Regions from separate parts of the Xanthobacter sediminis genome, predicted to be linked through region 1. Evidence: predicted binding sites of a transcription regulator. Region 1 holds the regulator's gene; each other region holds the start of a gene.
What was found. The regulator PhoB, encoded in region 1, activates phosphate uptake and scavenging genes when phosphate is short. The targets are predictions, from matches to a motif close to TGTCATNNANCTGTCAT.
Positions count from the first base shown of each region.

Region 2: V5F61_RS12770 (NAD-glutamate dehydrogenase) is a predicted target of PhoB. The motif match lies at 3,651-3,667, and genes of this name have one in related genera.
Region 3: V5F61_RS15185 (Na/Pi symporter) is a predicted target of PhoB. The motif match lies at 5,092-5,108, and genes of this name have one in related genera.

Region 1 is NZ_JBAFWH010000010.1:96,350-106,481, reverse strand. It holds gene V5F61_RS14545 (ATP-binding protein) at 289-1,632, shown strand; gene pstS (phosphate ABC transporter substrate-binding protein PstS) at 1,844-2,884, shown strand; gene pstC (phosphate ABC transporter permease subunit PstC) at 3,139-4,116, shown strand; gene pstA (phosphate ABC transporter permease PstA) at 4,132-4,965, shown strand; gene pstB (phosphate ABC transporter ATP-binding protein PstB) at 5,050-5,874, shown strand; gene phoU (phosphate signaling complex protein PhoU) at 5,894-6,622, shown strand; gene phoB (phosphate regulon transcriptional regulator PhoB) at 6,730-7,431, shown strand; gene V5F61_RS14510 (GcrA family cell cycle regulator) at 7,944-8,468, opposite strand; gene V5F61_RS14505 (aspartate aminotransferase family protein) at 9,109-10,132, shown strand, end outside.
Region 2 is NZ_JBAFWH010000008.1:182,985-193,116, reverse strand. It holds gene V5F61_RS12790 (ABC transporter substrate-binding protein) at 1-993, opposite strand, end outside; gene V5F61_RS12785 (ABC transporter ATP-binding protein) at 1,142-1,855, opposite strand; gene V5F61_RS12780 (ABC transporter ATP-binding protein) at 1,857-2,630, opposite strand; gene V5F61_RS12775 (peroxidase-related enzyme) at 2,918-3,460, opposite strand; gene V5F61_RS12770 (NAD-glutamate dehydrogenase) at 3,754-8,610, shown strand; gene V5F61_RS12765 (NAD(P)-dependent oxidoreductase) at 8,909-9,517, opposite strand; gene V5F61_RS12760 (winged helix-turn-helix transcriptional regulator) at 9,682-10,104, shown strand.
Region 3 is NZ_JBAFWH010000011.1:46,504-56,635, forward strand. It holds gene V5F61_RS15160 (hypothetical protein) at 1-530, shown strand, start outside; gene V5F61_RS15165 (MFS transporter) at 527-2,509, shown strand; gene V5F61_RS15170 (ABC transporter substrate-binding protein) at 2,506-3,519, shown strand; gene V5F61_RS15175 (GNAT family protein) at 3,522-4,199, shown strand; gene V5F61_RS15180 (ATP-binding protein) at 4,491-4,940, shown strand; gene V5F61_RS15185 (Na/Pi symporter) at 5,240-6,868, shown strand; gene V5F61_RS15190 (STAS domain-containing protein) at 6,858-7,160, shown strand; gene epmA (EF-P lysine aminoacylase EpmA) at 7,277-8,374, opposite strand; gene efp (elongation factor P) at 8,479-9,048, shown strand; gene V5F61_RS15205 (response regulator) at 9,279-9,713, shown strand; gene grpE (nucleotide exchange factor GrpE) at 10,064-10,132, opposite strand, start outside.

The sequences.
Region 1 (10,132 bases):
ACCTGCCGTCCGGTCACATCGGGACGCGCGGCGTTCACATTACGTCACCAACTCGCACAGGGGCGGTCGAGGCCGGCGGCCTCGCGCACGGGGGAAATCTGTCGTAATGCCTTCGTGTTGCGGGGCGATCTTCGCATTCTGAATCCGGATGGGCGACGCGGTCCCCGGGACCGTGCCACTCCGGGCAAGGCGAGTGCCCGGGGCCGTCGCCGCTCCGGCACGGAAAAGGAAGGGCACGCCCACGCCGGCCGCGGCGCAAGGGGGCCGCGAAGAGGCGAGGGGGAAGCGATGAGCGTTCAGGATGGAGGCGCGGAGGCGCCGAGGGCCGCAGCCGCGCCATCTGCCGTGCGCAGCCGCCTCGCATGGGCGTTGGCCGAGGGGCCACGCCTGTGGCTTGTGCTGGCGGCGCTGGCTGCGGGCGCGCTTGGCGTCGTCTTCGGCCTGCTCGACCCGCTGCTGGGGTGCGCCATGGCCGTGCTCGTGGGCGGCGCGGCGCTATGGCCGCTGCCCCGGCGGGAGGCACCGGCCGCGGTGGCGCCTGTGCCGGGACCCTCGCCCCGTCGCGAGGACGCCAAGGTGGAGGCCGTGGTGTGTGCCCTGCCGGAGCCTGCGCTGCTGCTGACGCCGGAGGGCGAGATCGTCACCGCCAATGCGCGGGTGGCCCTCGCCATCGGCCCGGCGCGGGTGGGCGATCCCCTGTCGTTCCTGGTGCGGGTGCCCGAGGTGCTCGACGCGGTGCGTGCCGCAGCCACCGATGGCCTGCCGCGCCGAGTGGAGTTTGCCGAGCGGGTGCCGCTCGACCGGTGGCTGGAGGCCCATGTGGTGCCATTGCACCTCGATGTGGAAGCCAGGGGCCGCACGGGCGTCTCGCCGGATGCGGTTCTGCTCACCTTTCGCGATCTCACCCAGCAGCGCCGGGTGGAGCAGATGCGGGCGGACTTCGTCGCCAATGCGAGCCACGAGCTCCGCACGCCCCTCGCTTCCCTTTCCGGCTTCATCGAGACCCTGCAGGGGCCGGCACGCAACGATACCGCGGCGCGCGAACGCTTCCTCGCCATCATGGCCGCCCAGGCACGGCGCATGTCGCGGCTGATTGACGACCTGCTGTCGCTCTCGCGCATCGAGCTCAACGCCCACGTGCAGCCGGAGACGGAGGTGGAGCTCGACGCCATCGTCTCCCATGTGTGCGACACCCTCTCCCCCCTCGCCGCCGAGCGCGGCGTGGAGCTGGACCTTGCGCGCGTGACCCGCGGTGTGCGCGTGCGCGGCGACCGCGACGAACTGATCCGCCTGTTCGAGAACCTGGTGGAGAATGCCTTGAAATATGGCGCGGAAGGCAAGACGGTCCAGGTGGCGCTGGGCCTTGAGCCCGGGCCCCGCGGGCCCGTGGCCGTGGCCTCGGTGCGCGATTTCGGGCCGGGCATCGCGCCTGAGCACCTGCCGCGCCTCACCGAGCGCTTCTACAGGGTGGACGTTGCGGCAAGTCGGGACCAGGGTGGAACCGGGCTCGGGCTCGCCATCGTAAAGCACATCGTGGCCCGCCATCGGGGCCGTCTGGCCATCGAGAGCACCTTCGGCGCTGGCGCGAATTTCTCCGTCCGCCTGGATGTTTCGTCGGATAATAAAAAATAGTGCTGAAGTTGCAATTGGTTATTTCGTCATCCCTGTGTCACGGGGCGGTCATAGAACCTTGCCTCGCAGGGACTAGAAGTCCCCAGCCCAGTGTTGCGTCACGGCCGGGGCCATGGGCGCGCCATGCTTGCGCATCGGGGATGTGCTGCAAGGGGCGTGGATGGGTCGCCGGGGTCGTCGGGCAGCAATGACATTGGCAAGGAGAGAAATCGTGAAGCTCACCACTGCTCTCGGCGCTTTCGCCGTGACCGGCATGCTGTTCGCCGGCAGCGCTCAGGCCGTCGATTTTACCGGCGCCGGCGCCTCCTTCCCGGCCCCCGTGTACCAGGCCTGGGGCATGAAGTTTAAGGAGAAGACCGGCAACGCGCTGAACTACCAGTCCATCGGCTCCGGCGGCGGTCAGAACCAGATCATCAACCGCACCGTGGACTTCGGCGCCTCTGATGCCACCGTTCCCTCCGAGAAGCTCGCGGCCAACAAGCTGCTGCAGTTCCCGACCGTGATCGGCTCCGTGGTCGCCACCGTCAACCTCGACGGCGTCGTCACCAACCAGCTCAAGCTGACGGGCCCGGTGCTCGCCGACATCTACCTCGGCAAGATCACCAAGTGGGATGACAAGGCGATCGCCGACCTCAACCCCGGCCTGAAGCTGCCGTCGCAGGCGATCGTGCCGGTGTACCGTTCCGACTCCTCGGGCACCACCGCCATCTTCACCTCCTACCTCTCGGCCGTGAGCCCCGACTGGAAGTCCAAGGTCGGCTCGGCCACCTCGGTTCAGTGGCCGGTGGGCGCTGGCGCCAAGGGCAATGAGGGCGTGACCGGCAACGTGAAGAACACCAAGGGTGGCATCGGCTACGTGGAGTTCATCTACGCCGCCGCCAACAACCTGGTGGTGACCCAGCTCCAGAACAAGGCCGGCAAGTTCGTGACGCCGGAGACCAAGGCGTTCGAGGCCGCCGCTGCCGCCGCTGACTGGGATAACGCCACCGACTTCGCTGCGTCCATGATCGACGCCCCGGCCGAGGCCGCCTGGCCGATCGTCAGCCCCACCTACGTGCTGCTGCCGAAGGACCCCAAGAATGTCGATGCCTCGCGCGTGACCATGGAGTTCTTCAAGTGGGCCTACGGCAAGGAAGGCCGCGAGACCGCCGAGAAGCTCCACTACATCCCGCTGCCCGAGGCTGTCGTGAAGCGGGTCGAGGAAGCCTTCAAGAAGGAAATCCTCACCCCCGAGGGCAAGCCGGTCCTCTGATCCGGCGTGAGCCGATCCGCCTCGCCCGCGCTCGCGCGGGCGAGGTTCTCGGGTGAGGCGGAGGGCCCGTGCCGGGCCTCGCCTTTCCTCCGCGACGGGCGAGCGCCCGTCCGGCTCGCCTTCCGCGCATGGCGCGGCCGCGCGGGTTTCGGCGTACGAGACATGGGGCAAGAGATTTCACGCCGCCCGGCTTGATCGGTGCAGCGGTAGTCGCAACTCAAGGTCGCCCAGGGCGGCGCAGGGATGGGCATCAGATGGACGCGACGATGGATGGTTTGGGGTCGACACCGCTCGAACCCATCAGCAAGGCCAAGGGGACCGGCCGGATTTCCGATCCCATCTTCGTTGGCCTGCTCTGGGCCAGCGGCATCTTCGTGCTGGTGCTGCTCGGCCTGATCATCGCCGAGCTGTTCCAGGGCGGGTTGCCCGCGCTGCAGCACTTCGGTCTTGAGTTCATCTGGACCGCCAGCTGGAACCCGGTGACCGAGAATTACGGCGCGCTGGTGATGATTTACGGCACGCTGTTCAGCGCCGTGATCGCCGTCGTGGTCGCCCTGCCGCTGTCGTTCGGCATCGCCTTCTTCCTCACGGAGATCGCGCCGCAGCCGCTGAAGCGCCCCATCGGCGTGGCGGTGCAGCTGCTGGCCGCTGTGCCCTCCATCATCTACGGCATGTGGGGCTTCTTCGTCATCGTGCCGCTCATGGCGGCCTATGTGCAGCCCCCGCTCATCAGCGTGTTCGGCGACCTGCCGCTCATCGGCCTGCTGTTCCAGGGTCCGCCGCTCGGCTCCGGCATGCTCACCGCCGGCCTCATCCTCGCGGTGATGATCCTGCCCTTCATCACGGCGATGTTCGTGGAGACGCTGGAGTCCGTTCCGGCGATGCTGAAGGAATCGGCCTACGGCGTCGGCGCGACCACCTACGAGGTCTACAAGAACGTCTCTGTGCCCTACGGCAAGACGGCCATGGTGGGTGCCATCATGCTGGGCCTCGGCCGCGCGCTCGGCGAGACCATGGCGGTGACCTTCGTGATCGGCAACGCCACGCGCCTGTCGGCGTCGCTGTTCGCGCCGGGTGCCACCATCGCCTCCACCATCGCCAACGAGTTCCCGGAAGCCCCGCTCGGCTCCCTGAAGCTGACCTCGCTGCTGCAGCTCGGCTTCATCCTGTTCGTCATCTCCTTCATCGTGCTGGCACTGTCCCGGGCGCTCGTGCGCTCGCGGATGGACTGATCCGGGGGACCAGCCATGGCTTCGCTCGCCGCCCGCCGCGCCAAGGACAACATCGTGAAAGCGGTGTCCGTGGGTTTCGCGGCCTTCGCCCTCTTCCTTCTCGCCTGGATCCTGTGGACCCTGCTCGCCCGCGGCCTGCCGGCGCTCAGCTTCTCGGTCTTCACCAACGTCACGGCTCCGCCCGGCGCGAATGGTGGTCTCGCCAACGCCATCGTGGGCTCGCTGATCCAGGTGGGCATCGCCATGCTCATCGGCGCGCCCATCGGCATCTTCGCGGGCACCTTCCTCGCGGAGAACGGCAGGGGCACCAGGATCGCCTCGGCGACCCGGTTCGTGAATGACATCCTGCTCTCGGCGCCGTCCATCCTGGTCGGCCTGTTCATCTACTCCCTGCTGGTGGTGCCGCTCGGCGGCTTCTCCGGCTGGGCCGGCTCGCTCGCTCTCGCCATCCTGGTGATCCCGGTGGTGGTGCGCACCACCGAGGACATGCTGAACCTGGTGCCGGTGGGCCTGCGCGAGGCCGCGTTCGCCCTTGGCGCGCCGCAGTGGAAGGTGGTGATGTTCGTGACGTGGCGTGCCGCCCGCGCGGGCATCGTCACCGGCCTGCTGCTCTCCATCGCCCGCGCGGCGGGCGAGACGGCGCCTCTGCTGTTCACCTCGCTCGGCAACAATGCCTGGTCGCTCGACCTTACGAAGCCCATGGCCAGCCTGCCGGTCGCGATCTATCAGTACGCCGGAAGCCCGTTCGATGACTGGGTCGCCCTCGCCTGGGCCGGCGCGCTGCTCATCACCGTCGGTGTGCTCGTGCTGAACGTGGCGTCGCGCCTGGTGCTGGCCCGCGGCCATTGATATCGCCGCCCGGCGCTCCCGCGCCGGGCTGCCCGAGATCCAAGGCCCGGCAGCTCCGGGCACGTAAATTCCAGTGAGGCTCAGATGACGTCTGCGGTCGATCCCACCCTCAGCATCGCCACCTCGGTCGCGGCCCGGCCCGATGCGCCGCCCGCTCCCGCGAAGCTCAAGGTCGACAATCTTCAATTCTACTACGGCCAGAGCCACGCGCTGAAGGGCATCAACTTCGAGATCCCCGAGAAGCGCGTGACCGCCATGATCGGCCCCTCGGGCTGCGGCAAGTCCACGCTGCTGCGCGTGTTCAACCGGATGTACGACCTCTACCCGGGCCAGCGCGCCGAGGGGCAGGTGCTGTTCGATGGCGTGAACATCATCGGCAAGGAGCTCGACTCCACCGTGGTGCGCAGCCGCATCGGCATGGTGTTCCAGAAGCCGACGCCGTTCCCCATGTCCATCTATGACAACATCGCCTTCGGCGTGCGCCTGCACGAGCGGCTGAACAAGTCGCAGATGGACGAGCGCGTGGAATGGTGCCTGCGCAAGGCCGCCATCTGGGACGAGACCAAGGACCGCCTGAACACCTCGGCGCTCGGCATGTCCGGTGGCCAGCAGCAGCGCCTCTGCATCGCCCGCACCATCGCGGTGCGTCCGGAGGTGATCCTGCTCGACGAGCCCACCTCGGCGCTCGACCCTATCTCGACCTCGAAGATCGAGGATCTGATCGACGAGCTGAAGCGCGACTTCACCATCGTCATCGTGACCCATAACATGCAGCAGGCCGCGCGCTGCGCCGACATCACCGCCTTCTTCTACCTGGGCGAGCTGATCGAGGTGGCGCCTTCGGACGTGATCTTCACGAACCCGAAGGAGATCAAGACGCGTGACTACATCACCGGCCGCTTCGGCTGAGGAAAACAGGATGGCGCAGATGCCCGAGCATACCGTGACCTCCTTCGACGTCGAGCTCAAAGAGATCGGCCGCAAGGTGGTGGAGATGGGCGGCCAGGCCGAACGCCTGGTGGCCGACAGCATGACCGCGCTCATCAAGCGCGACATTGCCATCGCGCAGAAGGTCGTCTCGCTCGACGCGGGCGTGGACCAGGTTCAGCGTGACATTGAGGACAAGGCGGTGCTCGTCATCGCCAAGCGCCAGCCGGTGGCGAGCGACCTGCGTGAGATCGTGGCGGCCATCCGCATCGCCAACGATCTCGAGCGCATCGGCGATCTCGCCAAGAACGTCGGCAAGCGGGTGATCGCCATCGAGGGCGAGTACCATCCGCAGAAGCTGGTGCGCGGCGTGGAGCACATGTCGGACCTGGTGCTCGAGCAGCTCAAGGAGGTGCTCGACGCCTACGCCGGCCGCAACGAGGCCAAGGCGCTCGACGTGTGGGGCCGCGACGACGCCATCGACACCATGTACACCTCGCTGTTCCGCGAGCTGCTCACCTACATGATGGAAGATCCGCGCAACATCTCCGTGTGCACGCATCTTCTGTTCTGCGCGAAGAACATCGAGCGCATGGGCGACCACGCGACCAACATCGCGGAAGTCGTCTATTATATGGTGACCGGCCAGGTGCTGCCGGAGAGCCGCCCGAAGGCGGATGCCTCCAGCGACACCACGGTCGTCTTCCCCGGCCAGACCAAGCAGGCCTGAGCCCGGATGCCCTGCCCGCCGCTCCGGCGGGCAGCGGGCCGCGCCGGACCCGCCGCACGGCGGGAGGCTGTGTCGATAAACGTCTCGACGTGGATGGGTGATAGGCTGTGCCGGCGCGTATTCTGATTGTCGAGGACGAAGAGCCGTTGACCCTCCTGCTCCGGTACAATCTGGAGTCGGAGGGCTATGCGGTGGAGAATGTCGGGCGCGGCGACGATGCCGAGACCCGGCTGAGGGAGAGCGTGCCGGATCTCGTCATCCTGGATTGGATGCTGCCCGGGCTTTCGGGCATTGAGCTCTGCCGCCGCCTGCGCACGCGCCCGGAAACGGAGCGCCTCCCGGTCATCATGCTGACCGCCCGCGGCGACGAGACTGAACGTGTGCGCGGCCTTGCCACGGGCGCGGACGACTATGTGGTGAAACCTTTCTCGGTGCCGGAACTGCTGGCGCGCGTGCGCGCGCTGCTGCGCCGTGCGAAGCCGGAGCATGTGGCGACCCTGCTCCGGGCCGGTGACATCGAGCTGGACCGCGAGACCCACCGGGTGCACCGCGCGGGCCGTGAAGTGCACCTTGGGCCGACCGAATTTCGCCTGCTCGAATTCCTGATGCAGAGCCCCGGCCGCGTGTTCTCACGCGAGCAGTTGCTTGATGGCGTGTGGGGCCAGGACGTCTATATCGACGAGCGTACGGTGGACGTGCATGTCGGCCGCCTGCGCAAGGCGATCAACCGCGGGCGCCAGTCGGACCCGATCCGCACGGTGCGGGGTGCCGGCTACTCCTTCAACGAGATGTTCGCGCGGGCGCACTGATGGCCTCTGTCGTCAGGGGGCCACTCGCACTGGCTCGCGGCGATTGTTCTAGGCTATTGACCCCGCGCGTCCTCCGCTCTCCCCGGTAGCGACGTCGCCCGAAATGCGTGAGGTCGTCAAACGGCGACTTGTCACTGTCGGACGTCGCATGGAACGGGTGTGCCGACGGCGGTGTTCGGGGGCGGAAACGGGATCGTGGGCGAATCCTGGGGCAAGCCGGCTTCGCGCGCGCACCGCATGGGTACGTCCGCTCGCCTGTGATGGGCCGCGCGAGGAACAATTGGGGCTGAGGGGCAAGGACGCGCGCTGCGGCACGGCTGGCCTTGCGCCACGCGAGCCTCTGCATGGCGGTTGAAACGCATCGGTCCAAAAGGCTGCAAAGAGCCAGATCGTACGCCACCATGCGCACAAGCACGCATATCGCAGCGCAGGAGAACGACTGGCACACGCGCGCCGGCGAAGCCGGTTCCGGGCATGGCAGCCGGCCGGGCGTGGGCCCGGCCGCGCGATCGTCAGAGGTAGGCGAGGCGCCGGTCGCGACGGCGATCCTGCACCGGCTGGTAGGCGATGCGGGCGTGCTGGGTGCAATAGGGCATTCCCGGATTGCTCTTGCCGCCGCAGAAATAGAAGCTCTCGGTGCCCGGCTCGCCCACCGGCCAGCGGCAGGTGCTCTCCGTGAGGTTCATGATGGTGCAGCGCTGGCCCAGGGACACCACGTTGTCGCTGGCCACGGGCTTCGGGGCAGGGGCCGGAGCCTCCTCGGGGAGGTCGTCGATCTCTGCGGCGAGGGCGGTGTTGCCCTGCACCATGGGACGCTGCGGGCGGGTCTGGTCGCGCGGGCTTTCGGGACGGTTGGGCCGCTGCGGCCGCACCGCCGACGCCGACGACTTCGCGCGGCCGGAAAGTCCCAGCCGGTGCACCTTGCCGATCACCGCGTTGCGGGTGATGTCGCCGAGTTCATTCGCAATCTGGCTCGCGGAGAGGCCTTCGCTCCAGAGCTTCTTCAAGAGTTCGACGCGCTCGTCATTCCAGCTCATCGCTCTTTCTCCATTTGCCGCATCTTGCCGGCGCCGTCTTGTGCCGCGCCGCATTGTCGCCGAATGGCAGCACCGCCATGCTGCCCGAGATCGCCCGGACTCCCTCCTCGGCCCCACATGCCCCAAGCATGTAGAAGGTTAACAACCCATAGGTCCCAGGAAGCTTAATCGCACGAGATCTCGTAGGCGATGTGGCGTACAGTACAATATGGGGCGCGCGGGCGACAGAGTCGGTTAACGCCGGCACGTCGTTTTCCCCAGATCGTTGCCCGCCGGCATCAGGCCCCGCACCCGGGTGGAGGGGCGCCGCGCAAGTGCTGGCCGCCGGCCTTTCAGATGTGTTGACCTCGCGCGCGCGATCATTAGTATTTGACGGTGTCGGGCCGCTCCCCCGCTGGGGCGGCCTTTTTTAATTTTGCGTGCCCGGGGCCAGCGCCGCGGGGGTTCTGACGGCCGGTGGCCGCTCCAGAGGCCTCCGCCCAGCGCCAGCATCCGGTCGCCCCGATCCCCGGGGCATCCAAGGGCCGCCTTTCCGTGCGGAAGCTGCCTTCCGCGGGAACCCGGCTCGCCAACAGCAATGAAGATGTTGTCTTCGGCTTCTATATTTCGCCGGATCAGGGCACGTTTTCAGGAGGATCAAGTGATCACCGCCGTTCTGCCGACCTATGCGCGCATCGACCTCGAATTCGAGCGGGGAGAGGGCTGCTGGCTCGTCACGACGGACGGGCGACGTTTCCTCGATTTCACCGCCGGCATCGCGGTGAACGTGCTCGGCCATGCGCACCCCTACCTGGCGGAAGCGCTGAGCCAGCAGGCGCGGAAGCTCTGGCATACCTCCAACCTGTTCCGGATTCCGGGCGGGGAGAAGCTGGCCGCGCGCCTGTCTTCGGTGACCTTCGCGGACACCATGTTCTTCACCAATTCGGGCGCCGAGGCCCTGGAGTGCGCCATCAAGATGGCGCGCAAGTACCAGTTCGCGAGCGGCAACCCGGAGAAGAACCGCATCATCACCTTCCAGGGCGCCTTCCACGGTCGCACCCTTGCGACCATCGCGGCCGGCGGCAACCCGAAGTATCTTGAGGGTTTCGAGCCGGCGCTGCCGGGCTTCGACCAGGTGCCGTTCGGCGACATCGAGGCGGTCAAGGCCGCCATCACCCCCTACACCGGTGCCATTCTGCTGGAGCCGGTGCAGGGCGAGGGCGGCGTGCGCGTGCCGCCGGAGGGCTTCCTGAGGGCGCTGCGCGCCCTGTGCGACGAGAAGGGCCTGCTGCTGGTGCTCGACGAGGTGCAGTGCGGCGTGGGCCGCACCGGCAAGCTCTTCGCCCACGAATGGGAAGGCATCACGCCTGACATCATGGCCGTGGCGAAGGGCATCGGCGGCGGCTTCCCCATGGGCGCCTGCCTCGCCACCGAGGCGGCCGCCAAGGGCATGACGCTCGGCACCCACGGCTCCACCTATGGCGGCAATCCGCTGGCCATGGCGGTGGGCGGTGCGGTGCTGGATCTCGTGCTGGCCGAGGGGTTCCTCGACCATGTGAACACCATTTCCGCCCGGCTCAAGGAGAAGCTGGGAGCAGTGGTGGCGCGCCATCCGCGCGTGCTGGCGGAGGTGCGCGGCAAGGGGCTGCTCCTGGGGCTCAAGGCCCAGGTGCCGGCCGCTGATC
Region 2 (10,132 bases), on a different contig from region 1:
CACCACGGCGGCACCGTCCTTGGCGGACTTCAGCGCCTCGACCGACTTCAGATAGTGCAGCACGCCGGAATAGACGCCCGCCTGCACCATGGTCGGCCGCTTGCCGCCATTGGCCTTGGCGAATTCGTCGGCGAACTTGCGGTTGGCGTCGGTCTGGTCCCAGTACCAGGCGCCGGTGAGGTTCAGCCCCTGGGCGGTCTTGAGGCCGAGGGAGTGCACGTCGGTGAGGAAGATGAGCAGGCCGGCAAGCTTCTGGCCGCCGTCCACGATGCCGTATTCGGACGCCTGCTTGATGGAGTTGATGGTGTCGCCGCCGGCATTGGCGAGGCCGACGATCTTGGCCTTGGAGCTCTGCGCCTGCAGCAGGAAGGACGAGAAGTCCGCGTTGTTGAGCGGCACCTTCACCGCGCCCACCACCTTGCCGCCGTTGTCGGTCACCACCTTGGCGGTGTCGCGCTCCAGCGCGTGGCCGAAGGCATAGTCGGCGGTGAGGAAGAACCAGGTGTCGCCGCCGGTCTTCACGATGGCCTTGCCGGTGCCGTTAGCGAGCGCCCAGGTGTCATAGGTCCAGTGCACGGTGTTGGGCGTGCAGGCCTTGCCGGTGAGGTCGGAGGTGGCGGCGCCGGAATTGATGAAGACCTTGTTCTTCTCCTTGGTCACGCCGGAGACCGCGAGCGCGACGCCCGAATTGGGCGTATCGACGATCAGGTCCACCCCGTCCACGTCGAACCACTGGCGGGCGATGGAGGTGCCCACATCCGCCTTGTTCTGGTGGTCGGCGAAGATGACGTCCACCTTCAGGCCCTTGGCGGCGGCGCCGAAGTCTTCCACCGCCTTCTTGGCAGCCCACACCGAGCCCTGGCCGCCGAGATCGGCATAGAGGCCGGACTGGTCGTTGAGCACGCCGATCTTCACGGGGACAGGGTCGGCCGCCTGGGCCGCGCCGATGCCGGCGAGGCTGGTGGCCGCCAGCAGAATGGCAGCAAAACGCATGATGTTTCCTCCGTGCCGGACTTTTGCCGGCGTTTGTTATTTCGGAACTTCAGAACAGCGGCGGGCGCGAAGGACCCCGCACGCGCAAGGTGAACACGCCCGATGCGCCCCAGGAAAAACGCTCCGCGCGGCCGGTACCGCGAGTGCCTCACACGCCCAGGAGCGCTTCCAGACGCGCCGCGTTCTCCGCGATCTTGTCATTCTCCACCATGTCCACCACGCGGCCGTGCTCGACCACATAGTGCCGGTCGGCGACAGTGGAGGCGAAGTGGAAGTTCTGTTCCACCAGCAGTACCGTGAACCCCCTCTTCTTGAGGTCGCGGATGATCTGGCCGATATGCTGCACGATCACCGGGGCGAGGCCTTCGGAAGGCTCGTCCAGCAGCAGCAGCTTGGCCCCCGTGCGCAGGATGCGGGCGATGGCCAGCATCTGCTGCTCGCCGCCCGAGAGCTTGGTGCCCTGGCTGTTGCGCCGTTCCTCAAGGCGCGGGAACAGCTCGTGGACCTCGTCCACGGAAAGCCCGCCGGGCAGCACCACCGGCGGCAGCAGCAGGTTCTCCCGCACCGAGAGCGAGGCGAAGATGCCGCGCTCCTCCGGGCAGATGGCGATGCCGAGGCGGGCAATCTTGTTGGGCGCGAGGCCCACCGTCTCGGTGCCCTCGTAGCGGATGGAGCCCGAGCGCTTGCGCAGCAGGCCCATGATGGCCCGCATGGTGGTGGTCTTGCCGGCGCCGTTGCGGCCGAGCAGGGTCACCACTTCTCCGGGGCGGACGTCGAAGGTCATGCCGTGCAGCACGTGGCTCTCGCCATAGTGGCCGTGCAGGTCCTTCACCGCGAGCAGGGGCGCGTTGGTCTCCGACATGTCAGTGCGCTCCGTGCCCGGTGCCCATGTAGGCCTCCACCACCTGCGGGTTCTTCGACACCTCCGCGTAGGGCCCCTCGGTGAGGATCTCCCCGCGCGCGAGCACGGTGATCATGTCCGAGAGATCGGCCACCACGGAGAGATTGTGCTCCACCATCAGGATGGTGCGGTTCTCCGATACGCGGCGGATAAGCTCCGCCGTGCGGGCGATGTCCTCCCGGCCCATGCCGGAGGTGGGCTCGTCGAGCAGCAGCATCTCGGGGTCGAGGGCGAGCGTGGTGGCGATCTCCAGCGCGCGCTTGCGGCCGTAGGGCAGCTCCACCGCGAGGTGGTCGCGGTAGGAGACGAGGTCCACGTCGGCGATCAGCTCCATGGCGCGGTCGTTGAGCACTTCGAGCGTGCTCTCGGACTGCCAGAAGCGGAAGGAATTGCCCAAGGGACGCTGCAGCGCGATGCGCACGTTCTCCAGCACGGTGAGATGCGGGAAGGTAGCGGAGATCTGGAACGAGCGGACCATGCCGAGCCGCGCCACATCGGCCGGCGGGGTGCGGGTGATGTCGCGCCCGTTGAGCCTGATGGTGCCGCGGGTGGGCTCCAGGAACTTGGTGATGAGATTGAAGCAGGTGGTCTTGCCCGCGCCATTCGGCCCGATGAGGGCATGGATGGTGTGGCGACGGATCTTGAGATTCACGTTCTTGACGGCCGCGAACCCCTTGAACTCCTTCGTGAGACCTGATGCTTCAACGATGTAGGGCACGTCTGCGACGGTGTCCATGATCGGTGGGCGCCCTCGTGTTGAAGCCATGGGCGCGCACGCACGCATGCTGGCGCGCGACCCTGGCGGTTTCCTCCGGACGGCACCTTGAGCGGTGCGCTATCTCTTGCGACGCACCCTAGCATGCGATGCCTTGGCTGCGTCAACTGGTCCTTCCCTGGCGTCGGCTTGTCCGCCGGGCGGCCAACCTCTTCATACCACATTGCGGAATAGAACGAGCGTACGCTCGGAAAATTTTTTGTGAGCAGGTTGGCCCCCGGCCCGCGCCGCCGGCCGGGGGTCGGCCCTCAATCGGCAAGCCCGCGCGCTTCGGCGTGATAGGCCGTGTTGGGGCGCATGTCGGTGGCGGAGGCGAGGCGGTTCGTCATGTTGAAGAAGCCGGTGACGGCGCCGATGTCCCAGATGTCGCGCTCGGAAAAGCCCGCCTTGCGCAGGGCGGCGCGGTCTTCCTCCTCCGCCTCGTGAGGGCGCTCGGTGAGCTTCACCGCGAAGTCGAGCATGGCGCGCTGGCGCGGGTCGAGCCGGGCGGCGCGATAGTTCATCACCATCTGCTCGCCCAGAACCGGATCGCCCGAGAGCTGGCGCACGGCGGCGCCATGGGCGGTGAGGCAGTAATAGCAGCGATTCACGCTCGAAACCGCCACCGCGATCATTTCCCGCTCCAGCTTCGAGAGGCCGGAGGGCGCGAGCATCAGGTCGTTGTACATGGCCGTGAAGGCGGAAAGCTTGGCGAGGTCGAAGGCGTAGGCCTGAAGAACATTGGGCACGAAGCCGATCTTGGTGCGGCACTTCTCGAAATAGGCGTCGGTCGCCGGGTCGAGCGCGGCCATGGGCAGGTCGAGCGCGATGGCCGGCGTGTCATCGGGCGCGCGGGCCGCCACGGGAGCGGCCGCCGGCGCCTGCCGGGCCTTCGGCGCGGTCGCCGCCCGCTTCGCAGGCGTGCCGGTTTTTTCGGCGACCGCGCTTTTGGTCTTTGAGCCGGCGGTGGCGCGCTTCACTGTGGGGGCCATAGGCGTTCCTCGTCATCGTTGCGTCGTGGCTCGTGACCGAACTTCGGCGGACGAGACGGACGGTTCCGCGAGGAACCGGCGCGGCACGAGGGCGTCCATTCGGGGGAGTGGCCATGACTGTTCAAGGCTTTCAGACTGCCGAAACCGATCACGACCTGCAAGGACGCATCGAGGCCATCCGCACGGCCCTTGCCGCCGCGGGCGCCGAGCTGCCGGACCTGTTCACCCGCACCTTCCTCGCCGCTATCGCCCCCGAGGACCTGATGCCCCTCGACCCGGCGCTGGTGGCAGGCGTGGTGCGCGATGCCTGGGCCCACCTGCTCGCCCGCCCGCGCGGGGCGGCGGACGTGCGCGTGCTCGATGCCGGCGCGGGCAGCGCCGCCATCACGGTGATCGAGGCCATCAACGACGACATGGCCTTCCTGTTCGATTCGGTGGCGGGAGAGCTTGCCGACCGCAAGCTGGAGCTGAAGCTCGCCGCCCACCCCATCTTCCACGTGACGCGCGACCGCGACGGGCGCGCCGCCGGGCTCGCCGAGCCTTCCGCCAGGGAGGCAGAGGACAATCGCGAAAGCCTCATCCATTTGCATGTGGCGGCCATCGAGCCCGCCGCGCAGGCGCACCTGAAGGCGGGCATTGAAGCGACGCTGGCCGATGTCCACGCCATCAACGAGGACTTCCAGGCCATGCGCCGGCAGGTGAAGGCCCTCGCCAAGGCCCTGCGCAAGGAGAAGACCCCCTACGCCGACAAGGACCGGCTGGAGGCAGCCGACGTCCTCACCTGGCTCACGGAGGACAACTTCACCTTCCTCGGCCTGCGCGCCTACGCGCTCGACGCCGCCGGCGAACTGGCGGCCGAGCCGGGCTCGGGCCTCGGCGTGCTGCGCGACCCCGTGGTGCGCGAGCTGCGCCTCGGCGACGCGCCGGTGGTGACCACGCCGGAGATCCGCGCCTTCCTCGAAGGGCCGCAGCCGCTGATGTTCTCCAAGGCGAGCCTGCGCTCGCGCGTGCACCGCCGCAACGTCATGGACTATGTGGGCATCAAGACCCATGATGAGAAAGGCCGCCTCACCGGCGAGGTCCACCTCGTGGGCCTTCTGACCTCCACCGCCTACACCCATTCGGTGCGGGAGATCCCCTACCTGCGGCTCAAGGCCGAGGCGGTGGTGCGCGGCTCGGGCCTGGAGCCGGAAAGCCATTCGGCCCGCGCCCTGGAAACGGTGCTGGAAACCTACCCGCGCGACGACTTCTTCCAGGTCGACACCGCCACCCTCGCCGCCCATGCGCGCGACATCCTCTCGCTCTACGACCGGCCACGGGTGCGGGTGCTGGCGCGGCTCGACCGCTTCGGCCGCTTCGCCTCGGTGCTGGCCTATGTGCCGCGCGAGCGGTTCGACGCCGCCGTGCGCGGGCGCATCGGCGCGCTGCTGGAGGAAGCGTTCGAAGGCACCGTCTCTGCCTGCATGGAAAGCTTCCTGCCGGGCGTGCCCCTCGTCCGCGCCCACTACACGGTGGATCGCCGGGGCGGCCCGGCGCCCGCGGTGGACCTCGCCGCCCTCGAACGGGCGGTGGCCGCCTCCACCCTTTCCTGGAACGACCGCCTGTGCACCGCCATTGCCGCAGCGCCGGCGCTGGCGGGAGCGGACGCCGCCCTGCTGCGCCATCGCTACGGCCCGGCCTTCGGCGCCGGCTACCAGGCCGCCTTCGACGTGGCGACCGCCCTCGCCGACATCGAGCGCATGGAGCGCCTCTCGCCGGAGCGGCCCATCGCCATCGACTTCTACCGCCGGGCCGAGGACCCGGACACGCGCATCTCCCTGCGCCTGCTCTCCTACGGGGCGCCGCTGCCGCTCTCCATCCGCGTGCCCATGCTGGAGAACATGGGCCTCAAGGCCATCAACGAGCGCACCTACCGCATCGAGCCGCAGGACGGCGACGAGGAAATGGGCGCGGAGGCCGGCGTCGCGCGCTGCTGGCTCCACGACATGTCGCTGGAGCGGGCCGATGGCGGCGCCATCGCCATCGCCGGCTCGGACGAGCGGCTGGAGGACTGCCTGAACGCGGTGCTGCGCGGCGCCGCCGAGGACGATGGCTTCAACGCTTTGGTGCTGGATGCCGGCCTCTCCTGGCGCGAGGCGGCGCTGGTGCGCACCCTCGGGCGCTACCTGCGGCAGGCCGGCATTCCCTTCAGCCCCGACTACCTCTGGCGCACCCTCGCCGCCCACGAGGCCATCGCGCGGGACATCGTGGCCCTGTTCCATGCCCGCTTCGACCCCGCCCACGACCCAGCCCCGGACGCGCGCGCCGCCCGCGAGACGCCGCTGCGCGAGGCTCTCGCCAATGCCCTCGGCCAGGTGTCCAGCCTCGACGAGGACCGCATCCTCAGGCGCTTCGTCAATCTGGTGGACGCCGCCGTGCGCACCACCTTCTACCAGTGCGACGAGGAGTGCCGCCCACGGGAGGCCATCGCCGTGAAGTTCGAGAGCGCGAAGGTGGAGGGCCTGCCCCTGCCCCGCCCGCTCTACGAGGTGTTCGTCTACGCCCCGCGCGTGGAGGGCGTGCACCTGCGCTTCGGCAAGGTGGCGCGCGGCGGCCTGCGCTGGTCGGACCGGCCGCAGGACTTCCGCACCGAGATCCTGGGCCTCGTGAAGGCACAGCAGGTGAAGAACGCGGTGATCGTGCCGGTGGGCGCCAAGGGCGGCTTCGTGCCCAAGCGCCTGCCGGCCGGCGGCAGCCGCGAGGCCATCCTCGCCGAGGGCACGGCCGCCTACGAGGTGTTCGTCTCCAGCCTGCTCGACCTCACCGACAACCTGAAGGACGGCGCGGTGGTCCACCCCGCCGACACCGTTCGCCTTGACGGCGACGACCCCTATCTGGTGGTGGCGGCCGACAAGGGCACCGCCACCTTCTCCGACACCGCAAACGCCATCTCCGCCCGCCACGGCTTCTGGCTCGACGATGCCTTCGCCTCCGGCGGCTCGGTGGGCTACGACCACAAGGCCATGGGCATCACCGCGCGCGGCGCCTGGGAGGCGGTGAAGCGCCACTTCCGCGAGATGGACATCGACATCCAGACCACCCCGGTCACGGTGGCCGGGGTGGGCGACATGTCGGGCGACGTGTTCGGCAACGGCATGCTGCTGTCGCGCGCCATCCGGCTGGTGGCGGCGTTCGACCACCGCCACATCTTCCTCGATCCGGACCCGGACACCGAGCGCGCCCACGCCGAGCGCCTGCGCCTGTTCAACCTTTCCCGCTCCTCCTGGGCCAATTACGACCCGACCCTGATCTCGGCCGGCGGCGGCGTCTTCCCCCGCACCGCCAAGAGCATCGCGCTTTCGGACCAGGTCCAGGCGCTGCTGCGCTTCCCCAAGGCCCAGGCGACGCCGGCCGAGCTCATCAATGCCATCCTGAAGGCGCAGGTGGACCTGCTCTTCTTCGGCGGCATCGGCACCTATGCGCGCGCCTCCACCGAGACCGATGTCGACGCCGGCGACCGCGCCAATGACGCGGTACGCGTCGCCGCCTCGGAGCTGGGCGCCAAGGTGATCGGCGAGGGCGCGAACCTGGGCATGACCCAGCGCGCGCGCATCGAGGCGGCGCGGCGCGGCATCCGCCTCAACACCGACGCCATCGACAATTCCGCCGGCGTGAACACCTCCGACGTGGAGGTGAACATCAAGATCGCCCTGTCCCGCCCGCTGGAGAGCGGCGCCCTCACGGCCGCCGAGCGGGCGGCCCTTCTCAAGCAGATGACCGGCGAGGTGGCGCGCCTCGTGCTGCGCAACAATTATGCGCAGACCCTCGCGCTCTCCCTCGCCCAGCGCGCCGGCGCCCACGACATCGCCTTCCAGCAGCGCCTGATGCAGATGCTGGAAGCGCGCGGCGAGCTGGACCGGGCGGTGGAATTCCTGCCCTCCGATGCCGAGATCGCCGACCGCCGCTCGCGCGGGGAATGCCTCACCCGGCCGGAGCTGGCGGTGCTGCTCGCCTATGCCAAGCTCACGCTCAACGCGCACCTCGTCTCTTCCGGCGTGCCTGACGACCCCTATCTCGCCGGCGAGCTCGCCGCCTACTTCCCGCCCGAGATCGAGGCGCGCTTCCCGGAGGCTGTCACCGGCCACCGGCTGAAGCGGGAGATCATCGCCACCGGGCTCTCCAACGCCATCGTGAACCAGTGCGGCCCCTCGGCCTTCGCGCGCATCGCGGACCAGACCAGCGCCGATGCCGCCGCCATCGCCCGCGCCTTCGCGGCGGTGCGCGACAGCTATGGCCTGCCCGGCCTCATGGCGGAGATCGACGCCCTCGACAACAAGGTGAAGGGCGCCACCCAGCTCGCCCTTTATGCGGCGGTGGAAGAGCTGACGCTCAGCCGCATCGTCTGGTTCCTGGCCAACGTCTCCTTCGCGGAGGGCATCGCGGCGGTGGTGGAGCGCTATCGCGCGGGCATCACGGCGGTGTCCTCCGCCCTCGACGAAAGCCTGCCCGAGGCGTGGCGCACGGCCCGTCAGGCGCGCATCGCCGCGCTCGTCGCCCAGGAGGTGCCGGAAGACCTCGCCCGGCGCATCGCCTCCACCCAGGCGCTGGCCGCGGCCTCGGACATCGCGCTGCTGGCCCAGACCACGGGCCGGCCCATTCCCGATGTGGCCAGCACCTTCTTCGCCGCCGGGCGCTACTTCGGCGTGGACGACCTCGTGGGGCAGGCCCGCGCCATCGCCGCGCCCGACTATTACGACCGTCTCGCCCTCGACCGCGCCCTCACGCAGCTCGAAACCTTCCTGCGGCGCATAGGCGGCCGCATCCTGGAGGAAGGCGGCGCCGGCGCGGCCGGGCTCGAAGCCTATGTGGCCGCCCATTGCGACGAGGTGGAGCGCATGCGCGGCACGGTGCGCGACATCGCCGCCTCGGGCCTCAGCCTCTCCAAGCTGACGCTGGCGGCGAGCCTGCTCGGCGACCTCGTGCGCGGCTGAAGCCGGCAGCGGGGCGCCCGCGGGAGCCGAGGAACCGCGCGGAACGACTCTTGCCGTTCCGACACCTCTCTCATGCCCCAGGCCCCCGAGCCCTGCTCCTGGGCCTGGGGCCTGGGGCATGGGCCTTGGGCTCGACCCGTGCGGCGTTCGAGCGAAACCCGCGCGGCTCCGGTCGCCGACCGGAGCCGATGTCTTCAGACCGAAGGCCCGTGAGCATGACGCGCGGGCCTTCGGTCAAGCCCGCGCGGTGTTCGGGCGAAACCTGTCCGGCTCCGGCCGAAGACCGGAGCCGCCGGCCTCAGTAGCCCACCGTCATGCGTGCGCGGACATGGGCCGGCTTCTCAAGCTCGTCCACCAGCGCCACCGCGTAGTCCTCGACCGAGATGGAGCTGCGCCCGTCGGCGCCCACCAGCAACTGGTCACCGCCGACGCGGAACACGCCGGTGCGCGCGCCCGGCTCGAAGAAGGCAGAGGGGGAGATGAAGGTCCACTCCAGCTCCTTCTCGCCGCGCAGCGCCGCGAGGAAATCCACGCCGGGACGGGCGAACGGCTTCCACACATCGGGGAATTCCGGCGTGTCGATGAGCAGCACACCCGGCGCCACCTCCAGGCTGCCGGCGCCGCCCACGATCAGGACACGGCTCACGCCGGCCGCTTTCAGAGCCGCCGCCAGCGTGGGCTCGGAAACGACGTCGAAATGAAGCGCGCTCACCACCGCGTCGTGGCCGCGCAACAGGTCGGCAAGGGCGGGCGCCGAGACGTCCGCCGCCACCTTGGTGAGGGCGGGGTGGTCCTTCAGCCCCTCCGGCTTGCGGGCGATGGCGGTCACCTGGTGGCCCCGCGCCAGCGCCTCGGCCACGATGCGCGAGCCGGCCATGCCGGAGGCTCCGAGAACGGCGATCTTCATGAAATGCTCCCTGTTGCGGATGCCCGCGCGCCCGCCGCCGGAAGCGGCCCATGCGCGGGTACGCGGGCCCGCCGATTGGCGGTTCCCGCTGGGAACCATATGCTCATCGGGAACCTGGTTTGAAGAAGGCACCGTCTCCTCACCAGGTCACACCGGAGGAACCCATGTCCACCCATGACGCCCTGCGCACGCCGCCGGCCGCGCCCGTGCCGGAGGAGTACCTTCCCGCCTTGGCGCAGGCCAACGCCGGGCGCTGCCCCACCCGCGACGTGCTGGACCGCATCGGCGACGCCTGGAGCGTGCTGGTGGTGGTGAAGCTGGTCGCCGGCCCCTGCCGCTTCAACGCCCTGCGCCGGCAGATCGGCCCCATCTCCCAGCGCATGCTGACGGTGACCCTGCGCGCCCTGGAGCGGGACGGGCTGGTGTCCCGCGCCGTCTTCCCCACCACGCCGCCGCAGGTGGAATACGCGCTGACGCCGCTCGGCCTCTCGCTGGCCCTGGTGCTGGAGGCGCTGAACCGCTGGGCCTTCACCCATGCGGAGGAAGTGGCTGACGCGCGGCGCCGGTTCGACGCCGCATCGGCGTGACATTCTGGGGCTCCCGGCCGTGCCGCAG
Region 3 (10,132 bases), on a different contig from region 1:
TGGCCGCGGTGGTGGAGCGGGCGGCGTCCCTTGGCATCGCGCCAGCAGCGCAGGCGACCCTGCCGTCCCTGCTGGAGCGGGAGGCGCGCATCGAGCCGGCGCTCACCTCCATCGATTTCGTGGACGAGCATGGGGCGGTGGTGTTCTCCAGCGATGCGGCGCGCGTGGGTACGCGCGCGGATGGGGCGCAGCCCCATGCGGTGCGCCGCGCCGTGCGCAACGATCTTGACGAATCCATCGGCCGGGTGGTCATGCGTTACGATCCCCAGGTGCTCGCGCAGGGGGAGGACGCGCTGCGGCGCGACCTGTGGCGAATCGCCTGGCCGGCGCTGGCCGGCGCCTGCCTCGCCACCATCGCGGTGGGGCTGCTGCTGGCGGCGGCCCTGCGGCGCGCCGCCCGCCGCGCCCGCGATCCAGCCTGCTGGCCGCCGGCGGCGCGCGCCGCCCTCGCCGAGGCCGAGGCGGTGCATGCGCTGGCCGCGCACGGCGCGCCGGCTGCGGGCGCCGGTTTCGGAAAGGATGGTCGATGATCGGGCTTCGCGCGGGGATCACCGTCGCCATCGCGCTCATCCTGTGCGCGGCGCTGGGGCTCATCGCCTGGGGCGCACACAAGGCGGCCGAGCACACCATCGTTCCCGCCATCCTGGTGAAAGCTGAGAGCGTGGGGCGCTCCGCCGCGGCCCTGGTGGAGCGGGCGGACGCCGCTGGCATCCCCCTCGACCGCCTGGTGGGGGTCGGCCCCTATTTCGACGAGCTCCGGGCCGCCAACGCCGAGTTCGCTGAGATTGAGCTGTCGCTCGCTGGCGGCGGGGGCGCCCGCTCCGGTGCAGTCGCGGGGCTCGACGCGCCGACGGTGGTGCGCGTTCCAGTAATGCGCGACGGGGCCGCCGTGGGCGAGATCGCCATCACCATCGATCCCTCGGTGGTGTGGGCGCAGGTGGCCGCTGTACTGGTGGATGTCGCCTTTATCGGCGTGGTGGCGCTGCTGGTGGCGCTGGAGTTGGTGGCGCTGGTGGTGGGCACCCGCGGCATCGAGGCCATGGCGGCGGTGGAGCAGCGGGTGCGCTCTCTCGCGCGAGGGCGGCTCGCGCTCTATCGCAGCGGCGCCGGAACCGAGGCGGAGGGGCTGGTGGCGCCGGTGGACGCGCAGGTCGCCCGGCTCGGCGCCTCCCATGAGGCGGCCCGCGAGAGCGCCCGCGCCCGGGGCGACGCGGCGCTGGCATCCCGCCTCGACGCCCTTGCCGCCCGCACCGGCATCGGCGATGTGGAGGCCGGCGAGAACGGGCTCGCCGGGGCCATCCGCCCCGCCTTGTTCCTGTTCATGCTCACCGAGGAATTGACCCGTCCCTTCCTGCCGCGGCTGGCGCAGTCGCTGGCGCCGGCCGGCGGCGGGCTCGGCCCCGATACGGCCGCGAGCCTGCCCATCGTCGCCTTCATGGCGGTGGTGGCCCTGTGCCAGATTCCGTTCGCGGGCCTCTCCGAGCGCCTCGGGCGCCGCTCCGGCTTCGTGCTCGGCGCGGCTGTGGCGGCTGTGGGCTATGCTCTTTCAGCCCTGAGCACGGACTATGTCCTCTTCCTCGCCGCGCGCATCGTCTCCGGAGTGGGCTATGCGCTGGTGTTTGTCTCGGCCCAGGGACACGTGGTGGACCACTCCCAGGGTGCCGGGCGCAGCGCGGCGCTGGCGGTGTTCGTGCGCGCGATCATGGTGGCCTGCCTGTGCGGGCCGCCCATCGGCGGCGTCATCGCCGACCGGCTCGGGCCTTCGGCCGCGCTCGGCGCTTCCGCTGTCCTGGCGCTGGTGGCGCTCGCGGTGGCGTTGCTGGTGGTGCCGCGCGCGCCGCGCCGTGCCGCGCACGTGAAGGTGGGGCTCGCGGACCTGGCGCAGGCCGCCCGCGCCCCGCGGCTGATGGCGCTGCTCCTGGGCTGCGCGTTTCCGGCGAAGCTGCTGTTCGCGGCCCTGTGCCTGCTGCTGGTGCCGCTGGAGCTGCAGCGGCAGGGCTATTCGGCGGCGGCCATCGGCCGCTTCCAGATGATCTATCCGCTGCTCATGGTGGTGGCGGTGCCGGTATTCGCGGCGCTGGCGGACCGGCTGCAGGCGCGCGCCGCCTTCGTGGTGGCGGGCGGGCTGGTCGCCGGGCTCGGGGCGTTGGTGATGCCGCTCCATCCCTCCGTGGGGCTCATCGTGTTCGCGCTGGCGATGCTCGGGCTCGGGCAGGCGCTCTCCATCGCCTCCCAGTCTGCGCTGGTGGCGGACACGGCGGCCAGCGGCGGGTTCAGCCCGGCCGGCGTTCTGGGCCTGTTCAGGCTGGTGGAGCGCTCGGGCAACGCGGCCGGGCCGGCGGGCGCCGGCATTCTGATGGCGGCGATCGGATTTTCCTTTACAACCGCGCTGATGGGCGCCGTGGTTGTGGCGGGGGCGCTGGTATTTGCGCTATCCGGGCAGCGCCTCGCCCCGTCAGGCGCACGCCGCGCCACCCGCGCGGCCTCCTCGGAAGGGAGTCCCGTATGATGGACCGTCGTACCCTTCTCTCCCTCGGGCTCGGGGCGGGCGCCGCCGGGCTCCTCGGGCACCCCGCGCGCGCCGAGCGGCAGGAGCGCGCCTTTCGCATCCTGATGCTGACCTTCCGCGGCGAGACCGACGTGGAGCGCGGCTTCCGCGATTATTTCGCGGCCAACGAGATCGCGGTGGAGTTCCTCACCCGTGACGTGGAGCGCGATCCGGCGCGGGTGCGGCCCATCCTCGACGAGGTGCTGCCCAGCTTCAAGCCGGACCTCATCTATACCTACGGCACGCCCAACACCCTGGCTGTGGTGGGACCCTACGACGCGCCGGCGGACGCCCCCTATGTGCGCGACATTCCGGTGGTGTTCGCCCTGGTGGCGGCGCCGGTGCAGGTGAAGATCGCGCCCTCGCTCTCCTCTTCCGGCCGGAACGTCACCGGCGCCGTGCACGTGGTGCCCACCGACGTGCAGATGCGCGCCATGCAGAGCTATCGCGCATTCCAGAAGGTGGGCGTGATCTATTCGCCCAACGAGAGCAATTCGCTCGCCATCGTCGAGGAGATGCGCGCCTTCTGCAAGGGCATCGGCGCCGAGGTGCTGGAGCAGCCGCTCGCCATGCAGGGCACCCGCGCCACCGGCGACGGGGTCGAGGATTTCGTGCGCGGGCTGAAGGAGAAGGGCGCGGACTGGCTCTACCTGCCGGCCGATACCTTCCTCGCCTCCATCTTCCGCCGGGTGGGGCCGGCCGCCGTCAGCGCGCGGCTGCCCACTTTCGGCGCCACCGAGTTCTTCCTGCGCGAGGGGCAGGGGCTGGTGGGGCTCGTCAGCCGCTATTATTCCGTGGGCCAGCTCGCCGGCTCCAAGGCCGCCGAGATCCTGGTGGAGCATGTGCCGCCCCAGAAGATCCCCATCGAGACGCTGAAGCGCTTTGCCCTCATCATCAACATGTCCGTGGCCAGGCAGCTTGGCGTCTACCCGCCCATCGCGATGCTCAACTACGCGGAAGTGATCACCTGATCATGGCTCTCAGCGCTGCCCAACCGATGCACTCCGTCCGCTCTCGCGAGCTCGGGCCCGACGACCTCGACGCGATGGAGGCCCTGCACCGCCTCTCCATCGGTCCCGTCGCCCGGCCGGAGATCGTAAAGCCCGAAAGTCGCGCCTATTTCGAGGGCATCCTCGCCGGGCGCGGGCGCACCATCGGCCTGTTCGAAGGGGCCGATCTCGTCGCCTACGGCATCCTCCAGCACGACCACACCCCCGAGGACGGCCCGCACCGGCTGCTGAACCTGCCGGCCGGAACCCCCGTGGGGCGGCTCGCGGGGGCCTCCGTGCATCCGGATTACCGGGGCCATGGGCTGCAGCGTATGACCATCGCCGAGCGGGTGGCCATCGCCCCACGTGACATGGTGCTGTTCTCCACGGCGGCGCCGGTCAATCCGGGCAGCTGGTCGAACCTGCTCTCCGGCGGCTTTCCCATTGTCGGCATCGAGCTCTTCTTCGGCGGCTACGCCCGCTACGTGATGCTGCGCGACGGCTCCCGCCACGACCCCGAGGTGGTGGTGGTCGCTGATCCGCTCGATTTCGACCGGCAGAGGGCGCTTTTCGCCGAAGGTTGGCGCGGCTATGCGCGCACGCGCCTGCCCAGCGGTACCGTGGGCGTGATGTTCGCGCGGCCGCTGCCCGCGGGCGCCTGAAGACCGCACACGCCTCAGCAACCCCGAAGCATTTTTGCAATTCAACGGGACGCGGAAATGCTTTAGACTGCATTTCGCGGGTGAAGCGAGAGGCGAGCCGCCGTTTAGGCCGGCGCGCGGTGGCCCCAGTTCGAAAGTTCCGCGGGAATGAAGACGGAAAACTCATCGCGGGCGCCGGAAACCGCCCTCATCGTCTCGATCGGCCTCCGCACTTTTGCGCGCAGGGGCGCCGCCGTGCGAGGGGGCTTTGCGGCGGGCGCCGCCAGCGCGGCCCCGACCTGAGCTGCGGTGATGATGACGCCCCCCGCCACCGACACCCTGATCTCTGCGCTGCGGGTCGGCGCGGACATCGCCTCCATTTCGGATGTCACCTCCTGGCTCGGCGCCATGGCCGAGAAGGAAGATTGGCCGCAGGCCATGCGTTTCGGCCTTGAGCTTTCGCTAGAGGAGGCGCTGACCAACGTCATCTCCTACGGCTTCCACCAAGTGGCGCACGATCCGGACATCCGCGTCGAGGTCCACCGGATGCCGGGCGGGCGGGTGGCTGTCGAGCTCATCGACAACGGCATCGCCTTCGACCCCACCACCATCGCCGAGCCGGAGGCGGTCGCCGCCATCGAGGATGCCAGGATCGGCGGCCATGGGGTGCAGCTCATGCGCCATTTCCTCGAGAGCCTGGTCTATCGCCGGGAGGGGAACGAGAACCGCCTGACCATGGTGGCGGCCCCGGCCGTCCAATAGGCGCTTGCGCGCGGCGGGGGCTGCCTTCGAGGAGGTGGGGATGAGCGTGTCGGGTGGCGCGGGCGCTTCCCCTTGCGTGAGGTGGCCTCACACCTAAACCCTTATGGAAACTGGTGCCGGGTGGTTTTGAGTGGCGTCGCAAAGATGTCATGAGACGCCGGTATGACAGCGCCTCTGCATCTGAAACGCTGCGCCGCGTGCCGCCATTGGCCGCGGTCGCCCGCGCCGAAAGCCGTGCTGGCGCGTGGGCTCACCGCACGGGCACGGGGGACACGGGCCGGCATGCCCATGACGCGCTCATGTTGATCTTGGCGGAAATCCTCGCCGGCCTCGGGCTGCTGTTCGTCGGCCTCAAGTCGCTTTCGTCCCATCTCCAGCAGGCCACGGGTCGCGGCGTGCGGCATCTGCTGCGCCGTGCCACCCGCTCGCCCTTGACCGGGCTCGTCTCCGGCAGCCTTGCCGGCGCGGCCACCCAGTCCAGCAACGCGGTTGCCATCATCTGCGGCAATCTCGTGCGCGGCGGCGTGCTCACCACGCGGGATGCCATTCCGGTGGTGGCCGGCGCCAATGTGGGCACTGCGGCGCTGGTGTTCGTTGCCGCCATCGATTTCCGTTTGGTTATATTTTACCTCCTGGCGCTGGTGGGGTTCGGCTTCCAGCTCCGGCTTGATCGCCGCCCGGCCTGGCGCGAGTGGATGGGCGTGGCGCTGGGCCTGGCGCTGGCGCTGCTGGGGCTCGACTTCATCAAGCAGGGGCCCCGCGCCATCGATCCCGCCGCTCTTGCCGCTTTCATCGATGGCGGCCTCACGCCCTGGGTGGGCTTCGCGCTCGGCCTGGCGGCGGCCGCCCTCAGCCAGTCCTCCTCCACGCCCACCATTCTGGTTCTGGCGCTGCTGCAGTCGGCGGTGCTGGGGCTCGATTCCGCCTTCTACGTGGTGCTTGGCGCCAATCTGGGCTCCGGCCTCGCGACCCTGGTGGCCGCCGGGGGGCTGGAAGGCACCGGGCGGCAGCTCTGCTATGCCCACATCCTGGTGAAGCTCATCGGCTGCGTGGCGGTGCTTGCGGTGTGGCTAGGCGCCGGCCTGGCGGGAGGAGATCCCGCGGCGACCCTTGCCGCCCTTGGCGGGGGCAAGGCGGCGCTGTCGCTTTCGCTGCTGTTCCTCGCCCTTCAGCTCGCGGGCGCAGTGCCGGTGGCCTTCGGGCGCGCCGCCGCCGAGGCGATCGCCATTCGCTTCAGTCCGCCCACGCTGGAAGACGGCGCCTCGCGCCCGCGCTATGTCCACGATCGCGCCCTGGAGGCGCCAGCCACCGCGCTCGACCTTTCGGAGAAGGAGATCCGGCGGCTGATCCAGCTTCTGCCCACCCTGCTGCCGGACCTCGACGTGGCGGAGGCGCCGGGCGCGGGCGAGCGGCTGGCCCTGTGGCGCGGCGCGGCCTCCATCGCGCGCACCACCGAGGGCTTCCTGACCGATCTCATCGGCCGGGCGCCGGAGCGCGAAACCCTCGACATCGCGCTCCAGCAGCAGGCGCTGATGGAAATGATCCGCGTGCTGCAGGACACGCTGCACGATTTTGCCGAGGTGGTGGAGAGCTACGACACCCCGCCCCAGCTCGCCTTCAACCTTTCCGAGTCGCTGCGCGTGATCGTCCTGTCCCTGGCGGACGCAGAGGGCGCCGACGATTACGAGGTCATCGCGACGCTGACCGCCGACCGCAGCGAACTGCTGACGCGCATTCGCCGCAGCCTGGTGGGGGCCAGCATCGGCACGGGCGAGGATGCGCGCCGCCTGCTGCTGGCCACCAGCCTGTTCGAACGCGCGATCTGGCTGATCCGCAGAACTGCGGTGGCGTTGCGCCCGGTCGCGAATGACGATAAGGCCAGTGACGAGACGATGTCAGCGGAGCAGGACGGCATCCATGCACATTGAGCGTGAGCAGGTGGACGGCGGAATCCTGCTGAAGGTGGCGGGGCGGCTCGACACGCCGAACGCCAAGCCATTCGAGACCAGCCTGATGGACGTGGTCTCCATGAGCGACGGCGCCATCGTCGTCAATCTCGCCGGGGTGGACTATGTCTCCTCCTCCGGCCTGCGCGCCCTGCTGGTGGCGGGCAAGGCCATGCGCAATGCCAAGCGCCGGCTGGCGCTCACCTCGCTTCAGCCGCAGATCCGTGAGGTGTTCGACATCTCCGGCTTCTCGACCCTGTTCGAGATTTCCTGAGCGCGCCCTGAAGGGGGTTCCCGTTTCATGGATCGGGGAAGCCCTCCGGTCTCATGGATTGATGCGTTTTCCTCGTGCGCGAGTCGGCTTCCGCTTCGCTCGAAAACGCTCGGGCCTCAGGGCGCCGCCACCGGCGCCCACAGCACGTCCTCAATGCGCCGGGCGCCCGTCGCCAGCATCGCCAGCCGGTCGAAGCCCAGGGCGCAGCCGGCGGCATCGGGCATCTGCGCCAGCGCGGCCAGGAAGTCCTCGTCGAGGGGATAGCGCTCGCCGTAGAGGCGGCTCTTGAGCTCCATCTCGTGGGCGAAGCGCCGGCGCTGCTCGGCGGGGTCGGTGAGTTCGCCGAAGGCGTTGGCCAGCTCCAGCCCGCAGGCATAGAACTCGAACCGCTCGGCGAAGCGCGGGTCTTCGGCCTTGGGGCGCGCCAGGGCGGCCTCGGTCAGCGGGTAGTCGCACAGGAAGGTGGGGCGCCCCATGCCAAGGTGGGGCTCCACCCGCTCCACCAGCACTTTCGAGAAGATATCCGCCCAGCCGTCGTCCGCCGCCACGCGGATGCCGGCGGAGCGGGCGGCCGCCGCGAGCGGCGCCGGGTCCGTGGGCAGCCCGGGGGCGGGCAGGGTGGCGGGCAGGTCGATGCCCGCATGGCGCGCGAACGCCTCAGTGAGGGTGAGGCGCTCGGGCTCCGCGAACGGATCGCACGCCGCGCCGCGATAGGCGAAAGCGCCAACGCCGCCCGTACGGGCGGCGAGTTGCAGCAGCGCGGTGCAATCCTCCATCAGCTCCGCGTAGGAGGCGCCTGCCCGGTACCATTCCAGCATGGTGAACTCGGGATGGTGGGCCATGCCCCGCTCCCGGTTCCGAAACACGCGCGCCAGCTCGAAGATGCGCGGCTCGCCCGCCGCCAGCAGCTTCTTCGCGGCGAATTCGGGCGAGGTGCGCAGGTGGAGCGTGCGGCGGTCGCCGTCCGGCGCGATGATCTCGGTCGCGAAGGCGTGCAGGTGCGCCTCATTGCCGGGCGAGACCTGGAGGACGGGCGTTTCCACCTCCATGAAATCCCGCGCCAGGAACCAGGCCCGCACCGCCGCCGTGATGCGGCCCCGGGCCAGGAGAAAGGGGCGGCGGTCGGCGTGGACCTCCCGGTCCCACCAGGGGCTTTGGCCGGAGCCAGATACCAGTTTCACGGGGAAACGTCCTTCACAAGCCGGATTGGGCATCCGAAACGCCTCCGCGAGGGTGGCGCTCGGCGTCAAGATGGGTATGGTGCGCGCCGACGAAGATAAGCGGCGTGCCGCCGCGAGAAGTTCGAGGAAGACGCGACGTGGTCAAGGTCATCGCCAGCTCCCTGCGCAAAGGCAATGTGGTCGATATCGACGACAAGCTCTATGTGGTGCTCACCGCCGAGAACATCCATCCCGGCAAGGGCACGCCGGTCACGCAGCTCGACATGCGCCGCATCTCCGATGGCGTGAAGATCTCCGAGCGTTACCGTACCACCGAGCAGGTGGAGCGCGCCTTCGTGGAAGACCGCCCGCACACCTTCCTTTACGAGGATTCGGAAGGCTATACCTTCATGAATCCCGAGACCTTCGATCAGGTGACGGTCTCCAAGGAAGTGATGGGCGACCTTGCCGTGTATCTGCAGGAAGGCATGGAGTGCATGCTTTCCACCCACAATGGCAACCCCATCGCCATCGAGCTGCCGGCGCGCGTCACCCTGGAGATCGTGGACACCGAGCCCACCGTGAAGGGCCAGACCGCCTCTTCCTCCTACAAGCCGGCCGTGCTTTCCAACGGCGTGCGCACCATGGTCCCCCCGCACGTTTCCTCCGGCACCCGCGTGGTCGTGATGACCGCTGACGGCTCCTACGTGGAACGCGCCAAGGACTGATCGTTCCGCTTTCGCCATCGCGCGGCCCGCTGCGTGATGGCGAAGCCTTTCGTGTCGGAGCCTTACGCCTAAAGACCCAGGGAACTTTCGCCCCCGCCGCCCGTTGAGCGGAAAACGGCCGAAGCCTGCCGGTCCAGCCCCGTCCTCGTGCCGGGGCGGCCGGAGGGGAGGGCCGGGAAAGGCGCCGCGGCGTTCACGCGCCGTGGCCCACGGGCGAAAGGCGTGACACCATGGACCTCGCGGGATTGCGGGTGCTCGTCGTGGAAGACGAGTTCCTGGTCGCCCTGGGCCTGGAAGGTGAGCTGCGTACCCTCGGGTGCGATGTGGTGGGGCCCGTGGCGAGCCTCTCGGCGGCCATGGCGGCAGCCGGCAGCGAAAGCCTTGATGCAGCCCTTCTGGATGTGAGCCTCGGCAGCGAGAGCGTCTTTCCCGCGGCGGCTATGCTGGCGGACCGGGGCGTGCCTTTCGTGTTCTGCTCCGCCTTCACCGGACGGGAGCCCGTGCCGCGCGCCCTGGCAGACCGTCCGCGCGTGGCCAAGCCCTTTACCGGCCGCATGATTGCGGACGCCCTCGTCACCATCGTGAACGGTCGTGCGGGCGGGGACGGCCTCGCTTCCGGCGACGGAGTGGCGCGCCATCCCGCCCTGCTCCGGGAGCGCACCTGAAGCGCATTCGGGCGGCGCGTCCGGCCGGCTTGCGCGCAGAGGATCGTGCGTCGGCAGATGGAGCGCGTTCGCGCGAAGTGGATGTCGGCTCGCGTGGGGAAGGCGCGTCAACCCAAAGATATAGAGCGATGTCCGCGAGCTGGAGCGGGCGGAAGGGGGGCTGGCGCCCGCTAGCGACCGCGCGGCGCCGCAGGCCCAAGCCACAACACGCCACTTGCGGTGCTCTTAAGGATGTTGGGGAATGGGGACTTCCACGGGGGGCGGAACTTTCGCGCCTGGATGATCCCCCTCGCTCCCCGCCAGAGACTGGCTCCGGGCGGACCGCAAGCCCGCCCGTCGCTGCCTTGCCGTCAGGCCTGGCCTTCCGGCTTGGCCTCGGGCGCGGGGGCCTCGGCCTTGGGGCCGCCGCGGGCGACGCC